One region of the Terrabacter ginsenosidimutans genome, then DNA from elsewhere that is predicted to be linked to it. Evidence: predicted binding sites of a transcription regulator. Region 1 holds the regulator's gene; the other holds the start of a gene.
The links. The regulator LexA, encoded in region 1, represses DNA repair genes until DNA is damaged. The targets are predictions, from matches to a motif close to TCGAACANNTGTTCGA.
Positions count from the first base shown of each region.

Region 2: the regulator LexA is predicted to act here: its motif matches at 1,123-1,138, upstream of recA (recombinase RecA).

Region 1 covers NZ_BAABDC010000007.1:77,279-80,860, reverse strand. The annotation lists gene ABD831_RS17995 (hypothetical protein) at 1-738, opposite strand, end outside; gene lexA (transcriptional repressor LexA) at 846-1,571, opposite strand; gene ABD831_RS17985 (LysM peptidoglycan-binding domain-containing protein) at 1,800-2,222, shown strand; gene ABD831_RS17980 (hypothetical protein) at 2,560-2,862, shown strand; gene ABD831_RS17975 (alpha/beta hydrolase) at 2,859-3,582, shown strand, end outside.
Region 2 covers NZ_BAABDC010000002.1:581,905-585,486, forward strand. The annotation lists gene ABD831_RS08670 (DUF3352 domain-containing protein) at 1-685, opposite strand, end outside; gene ABD831_RS08675 (DUF3046 domain-containing protein) at 842-1,090, shown strand; gene recA (recombinase RecA) at 1,312-2,361, shown strand; gene ABD831_RS08685 (regulatory protein RecX) at 2,364-3,218, shown strand; gene ABD831_RS08690 (YceI family protein) at 3,330-3,582, opposite strand, start outside.

The sequences.
Region 1 (3,582 bases):
CGCGGCGAGCGCCACCGCGATCGCGATGTAGGTGCGCTTGTAGACAGCCCCGCCGTCGGCGCCCCGGTGGCGCTCCTCGGCGCGCAGTGCGCTGAAGGCCATGACGGCGATGACCCCGGCCACCATGGTGCCCGCGGCGACGCCGTGGCTGAGCGCGATGAAGCGGTCGCGCAGCGCGAGGAAGAGGGTCAGCTCACCGAGCAGCACCGCGCCGCAGACGACGGAGACGACCACGGAACGCACCGTGGGTCGTTCGGACGGGTCGCGCGTCATCGCGCCCCGCTTGAGCCAGGCGGCCACCAGCGCGGCGACGGCGGCGACGACGACGAGCGACCAGATGTTGTTGCGCACGGCCGCGGCGATCTCGCCCGGGGTCTGGGTGTAGGCGTTCGGCCCGCACCGGGCGTCCGGCACGGTGGGGACCATGGCGACGACGAAGGCCATGAAGCCCGAGAAGTTGAGCAGCACGTCCTCCTCGGGCGAGTGGCCCTTGTAGGCGATGAGGCTGGCCCCGAGCGCGCACAGCGAGCCGACGAAGACCGATCGTGCCGGTGTGTAGTAGTACGCGCTGATCGAGCCGAGCCAGCACGAGTGGCCGGTCTCCCACCACCACTGGTAGCCGACCGAGAGCAGCAGCATGAGGAGCAGGGCGATCATCGCGCCCCGCAGGTAGCGGTACGTGAACACGACGTCCCGGGTGCGGCCTGGTGCCATGGCGGTCTCCTTCGCAGGGCTCACGGTTCAGAGTCTCTCGCCGTCTCGTCGGATACGCCTCCCGGGACACGGCGATGCCGTCGGCGCGGAGGGCGCCGACGGCATACGTCGTCGATGGGGAGCCGAAGGGCTCAGATGCGGCGCAGCACCGCCGTGACCTTGCCGAGGATCGTGGCGTGGTCGCCGTCGATGGGGGAGAAGTCGTCGTTGTGCGGCATGAGCCACACGTGGCCGTCCTTGCGCTTGAACGTCTTGACCGTCGCCTCGTTGTCGAGCATCGCCGCGACCACGTCGCCGTTGTCGGCATGCTGCTGCTGGCGCACGACGACCCAGTCGCCGTCGCAGATCGCGGCGCCGATCATCGAGTCGCCGGTGACCTTGAGCAGGAAGAGGTCGCCCTCGCCGACGAGCTGCTTGGGCAGCGGGAACACGTCCTCGACGACCTCCTCGGCGGTGATGGGTACGCCGGCCGCGATCTGTCCGAGCACGGGAACGTAGGAGGCCTCGGGGCGGGCATCGCCGGAGTCGGTCTCGGTGTCGTACTGGTCGCCCCGCGGGCGCAGCGGCGTCGCGTCGCCCGCGCGGTAGCCGACCTCCTCCGCCTTCGCGTCGGGCGAGACGACCTCGAGCGCGCGCGGACGGTTGGGGTCACGCCGGAGGTAGCCCTTGGCGACGAGCGCGTTGAGCTGGTGGGAGACGCTGGACGGGCTGGCCAGGCCGACCGCGTCGCCGATCTCACGCATGCTCGGCGGGTAGCCACGGCGGTCCACGGAGTTGCGGATGACCTCGAGAACCCGCCGCTGGCGGACGGTCAGACCGTCGCCGGTGTCGCGATCGGGAAGCTCGGTCACGCCCATGGTGTCCCCTTCGTCGGCTCTTCAGACCGCGTCGTGACGCTGGATGTGAGGCCAGTGTCAGTGGTGGCTGGTGAGGTCTGTGGTGTGAGGAAAGACTACGCAGGTCGAACACAGTTGCCAAACACCTGTTCGATGCGTGTCTCGACTTCATCGAACATACGTGCTACAACTCGTACAGACGTTCTATCGAACATGTGTTCGCAAGTTCAGGAGCAAGGGGAGGTCACCATGAGCGCCATCGTCCTCGAGGCCGTTCGCCAGCCGCACACCGAGGAGTCCGAGCGGCCGCTGTCGGCCGGACGGCCCCGTCTCGTTCTCGTGCCGACCGGGCCTGAGGCGGCAGGGGTGGCCCGGGCAGCGCGCGCCACCCAGCCGCCCCTGCGTCTGACCCGGTTCGGTCGGGTGGTCCTGGCCCTGCTCGTCGCGGCAGTCGTCGCCGTCCTCGGTGTCGGGTTGGCCGGCCAGCTGGCCTCGGCCACGGGGGAGCCGCGCACGGTCACGGTGCAGTCCGGGCAGACGCTCTCGGGGGTCGCCGCTCGCGAGCTGCCCGAGCTGACGACGGCCGAGGGCGTCGTCGAGCTCCAGGTCGCCAACAGTCTCAGCACCACCGCGGTCCACGCCGGTCAGCAGCTCGTCATCCCGGCGCGCTGACCCCACAGCTCTCTGCGAGCTCTCGGGGACCTGGTCGATCGCGTAGGCCGTCTCCCGGCTGTCGCACCGACCGTCCCATCCCGATCTGCCGCGTTGGCTCCACCTTCAGCGGCTGGCGGTAGCGGCGCTTCGACCCCGTCGCTCCTGCCCCGGACGCCGTACCCCTGATCCGGGGTGCGGCGTCCTGCTGTCCCCGGCGTCCTTGCAGCGCAGGTGGTCCAGCGGGCGCCGACACAGCACGCAGCCCTCATGCGCCTGGGGCCAGGTCCTGTGGATGACGCCGGTGAGCCGCCCGGTGAGCGGCCTAGCGTGACAGTCCTCGGGAAGGGAGCACACCATGCGCTACGCAGTGGACACGGCAGCACTCCGCGAGGACGTCACGTCCATCACCGAGGTCCTCGCGCGGGTGCGCACGATTGCGATCGCGGACGAGCTGCAGCCGATCGCCGCCGCTCTCCCGGGGAGCCGGAGCGCCGCGGGCCTGCGCCAGGTCTCGGCCGTCTGGGCGGCGCGACTGGCCGCGACCCGGTGGGAGCTGCAGGAGCTGGGCCAGTGCCTGACCGTCGCGGCCGACACCTACGACGCCGTCGAGCAGGCGGCTCGGCAGAGCGTCCGACCGGCGTCGGGAGGCTCTCGATGACGGTCGCCACCACCGCGTCGACGCTGTCCGTGCGCGACATCCGCTCGAGCCGGCCCCAGTCCCTGACCGCCGTCGGCCGGGGACTGGAGGAGCGTCGCCGCCGGGTGCTGGTGCTCGCCGAGCTGGTGCTGTGGCGTCGCTCGGCCGCGCCGCGGTGGTCCGGTGCTGCATCCTCCGCCGCGGCGGACCGCTACGGCGTCGTGGTTGCCGGACTCGGAGGGCTCGCGGCGAGCCTGGCCGCGACGGTAAGCGCGGTCGGACGAGCGGCGATCCGCCTGCAGGCGGCGATCGACCTCGTGGGCCGGGCCGACCGGCGGGCGGCCGACGAGGGGGCATGGGTCGACGACGACGGTCGCCTCTTCCTACCTGTGCGGGCCTCGCTCGGTGACCCGGCCCTGGAGGCGCACCGCGCTCGGCTCGATGAGCTCCTGCGTGCCGAGGTGCAGGCGTGCCTGGCCCGGGCGCGTCAGTCCGCCGCCGAGACGGACGAGGAGCTGCTGCGGGACCTGCTGTCATCGGCGCGCGGAGCGCCGACGTCGGCGGGTACGTCCGGGGCGCCGGCTCTGGCGTCAATGCCGGCCCCGCCGGTTCCCTCGAGTGCGGGTGGCGTCAGCGCGCACGTGTTCGCGTCGGCAGCCTGGTGGCGGTCACTGACCGACGAGGAGCGTCGGACGGTCATCCGGGAACGGCCGGAGTGGGTCGGCTCGCGTGACGGTGTGC
Region 2 (3,582 bases), on a different contig from region 1:
GGGCCAGCGAGCCCTTGTCGACGGCGGCGAGCGTGGCGTCGCCGACACCGGGCGGCGTGATGATGGCGTAGCCGTTCTTCATCCGCAGCTCGGTGTCGCCGTTCTTGTCGCAGGCGAAGAGCCTGGTCAACGTGTCCTTGGCAGCCGTCTCGTCCTTGACCTGGATTGCGATGGCGACGTTCGGGGCGTCCGACGTGCCTCCGGGGCGGATGGCGGCGCCGGCGCGGTCTCCGAGCCAGGGCGCGATGTCGTCGTCGTAGCTGAACTTCGCGACGCAGCCGTTGCTGGAGTCCTTCGAGGCCAGCTCCCAGAGCTTCTTGCGCGGGTCGTCGCTGCCGAGGGTGTCCTTGACCTGGGGCAGCTTGCCGAGGAAGCGCACGGCAGCGATCTTCTGGCCGGCGGACGGGTCGATGTCGAGGCGGAAGTAGGCGTAGGCGTCGCCGGGCAGCACCTCGGCGGGCTGGGAGCCTCCGCCGCTCAGCGTCTGGAAGGCGAACGCGCCCGCCCCGCCGAGGACGAGCGCGGTGACGACACCGCCGACAAGCAGCCCGGTGCGCTTGCGACCGCCGCCCGGCGTGGGCTGCGGCTCGTCGGAGAGGGTGACCTCGCCGGGGACGGTCTGGGGCGCCCCTGCGGGCGTCGGGTAGGCGTAGGGCTGGCTCGCCCCGTTCGTGGGCTCGGTCATGGTGGTGCTCCCCTGAAGAGTTCGGCGTCCGCACGACGTCGCGCAGGACGAGAGGACGATACCGGCAGAGGCGGACGTGCGTGGCCGGATCGGACAACGCTCCGACGACAGGTTCGCGAGGAACGGTTCCGGCCGACCGGGTGGCACACTGCTGGGGTGCGGATCAGTCACTTCTGGACCTTGATGGACGACGAGTTCGGCGCGGCGTATGCCGGGTCGCTCGCCCGCGACCACGTGCTGGGCGCGCTGGGCAACCGCACCGTCGTGCAGGCCCTCGCCGACGGTGAGGCGCCGCGGGCTGTCTGGGAGGCGTTGTGCACCGACATGGACGTGCCGCCCGAGCGTCGGCTCGGTCGGGACACCCGAGTGGCCCGAGGCGCCCAGGGCGGTCAGGCCGCCCGCTGACGACTCCGGTGTACCGGCGTGTCGTATCGACTTCGAACACCTGTTCGGTACTGTTCTCCACAGGTCCTGCGCCACCACCCGCATCGTCCACAGGCCGTCTCGTGGTCCACCTGATGTCGGCGCCGGCACCTAGCGTCTGACCCGACAGCGAATCTCTGGACGAGCCGTCGCCCGGGTCGAAGGTAGACGACCGCAGCGCAGACGGCAGATAGGTGACCGACATGGCATCGGTGCAGGCGAAGGACAAGGACAAGGCCCTCTCCTCGGTGATGGGTCAGATCGAGAAGAGCTACGGCAAGGGCGCGGTGATGCGCCTCGGTGACGACGTACGTGCGCCGATCGAGGTCATCCCCACCGGGTCGATCGCCCTCGATGTCGCCCTCGGCATCGGCGGTCTGCCGCGTGGCCGTGTCGTCGAGATCTACGGCCCGGAGTCGTCGGGCAAGACGACGGTGGCCCTTCACGCGGTCGCCAACGCGCAGAAGGCGGGCGGGATCGCGGCGTTCATCGACGCCGAGCACGCGCTCGACCCCGACTATGCGCAGAAGCTCGGTGTCGACACCGACGCGCTGCTCGTGTCGCAGCCCGACACCGGTGAGCAGGCGCTCGAGATCGCCGACATGCTGATCCGCTCCGGCGCCATCGACATCATCGTCATCGACTCGGTCGCGGCCCTGGTGCCCCGTGCCGAGATCGAGGGCGAGATGGGTGACAGCCACGTCGGCCTGCAGGCCCGCCTGATGAGCCAGGCGCTGCGCAAGCTCACCGGTGCCCTCAACAACACCGGTACGACCGCGATCTTCATCAACCAGCTCCGCGAGAAGATCGGCGTCATGTTCGGCTCGCCCGAGACGACGACCGGTGGCAAGGCCCTGAAGTTCTACGCCTCGGTTCGACTGGACGTGCGTCGCATCGAGACCCTCAAGGACGGGACCGAGCCGGTCGGCAACCGCACCCGCGTCAAGGTCGTCAAGAACAAGGTCTCGCCGCCGTTCAAGCAGGCAGAGTTCGACATCCTCTACGGCCACGGCATCTCCCGCGAGGGGGGCATCATCGACATGGGGGTCGAGCACGGCTTCGTCCGCAAGGCCGGCGCTTGGTACACCTACGAGGGCGACCAGCTCGGTCAGGGCAAGGAGAACGCCCGCAACTTCCTCAAGGACAACCCCGACCTGGCCGACGAGATCGAGAAGAAGGTCAAGGAGAAGCTCGGCGTCGGGCCGCGTGTCGACCAGCCCGCCGAGGTCTCGGACGTGCCTGTCGACTTCTGATCGTGAGCCGCTCCGAAGAGGAGAGCGTGCAGGGTCGTCTGGCCCGCGCCGCGGCAGCTTTGGCCGAGGCCGAGAGTGCTGCCGGGGTGCGGGCGGGCGCGTCGTCCGACCGGGCCGCCGACCAGCCGTCCGACGAGCCGGATCCCGAGGGCGCCGCGCAGGCTCGGTCGGCGCCGCCGCCCCCCGCAGCGGCCCCTCCGGCTCCGGTCGCGGAAGGACCTTCGTCGGCTCCCGAGCCCCCGTCGTCCGGTGGCCCCGGGCGCCGTGGCCGTGGGTCGCCCAGCAAGCCCCGGACCGGCTGGGGTGCGATCGACCCGGGGGAGCGGCCTGACTGGGCGCCTCCGCCGGAGGACCCGGCGGAGGCCGTCCCCGACGCAGACGCCGAGTCGGTGGCCCGGGCCATCGTCCTGCGACAGCTGAGCATGGCTCCCCGCAGCCGCTCCCAGCTCGAGCGGAAGCTGCGCCAGCGCGGGTGCGAGGACGACGTCGCGGCCAAGGTGCTCGATCGCATGACCGAGGTCGGCCTCGTCGACGACGAGGCGTACGCCCAGATGCTCGTGCGGTCGCGCCAGTCGGACAAGGGCCTGGCTCGCCGGGCGCTCGCCCACGAGCTGCGCAAGCAGGGCATCGACCCGGAGATCGCCGACGAGGCCCTCGGTCAGGTCGGTGCGGGCGACGAGCGTCTCCGGGCCGAGCAGCTCGTCGCGAAGAAGCTGCGGTCCATGCGTGGTCTCGCTCCCGACGTGCAGACCCGACGGCTGGCAGCGATGCTCGCACGCAAGGGCTACTCGGGAGAGGTCGCCTGGCCCATCGTCCGGGACGCGGTCGACGGGTTGCCCGAGCACCGGCGCGACTGAGGCCGGCGGGCGGCGGCCGGGTGCAGACACCACGCGGGGGTGAGGACCGGTGTGGTCCTCACCCCCTGGGGTGCTGCGGTGCTGCGGTGCTGCGTGGCGCTGTGGTGGTGCTCAGACCTCGGCGGGCACGTTGGCGATCGCGGAGATGTCGAACTCGAGCTTGACCTTCTCGCTCACGAGGACGCCACCGGTCTCGAGGGCGGCGTTGAAGGAGAGGTTCCAGTCGGTGCGGTCGATGGTGACGTCACCCTCGAAGCCCACGCGGGTGTTGCCGAACGGGTCCTTGGCCGAGCCGGTCTCCTCGAAGGGGATCGTGACGGGCTTGGTGACGCCGTTGATGGTGAGGTCGCCGGTGATGGCCCAC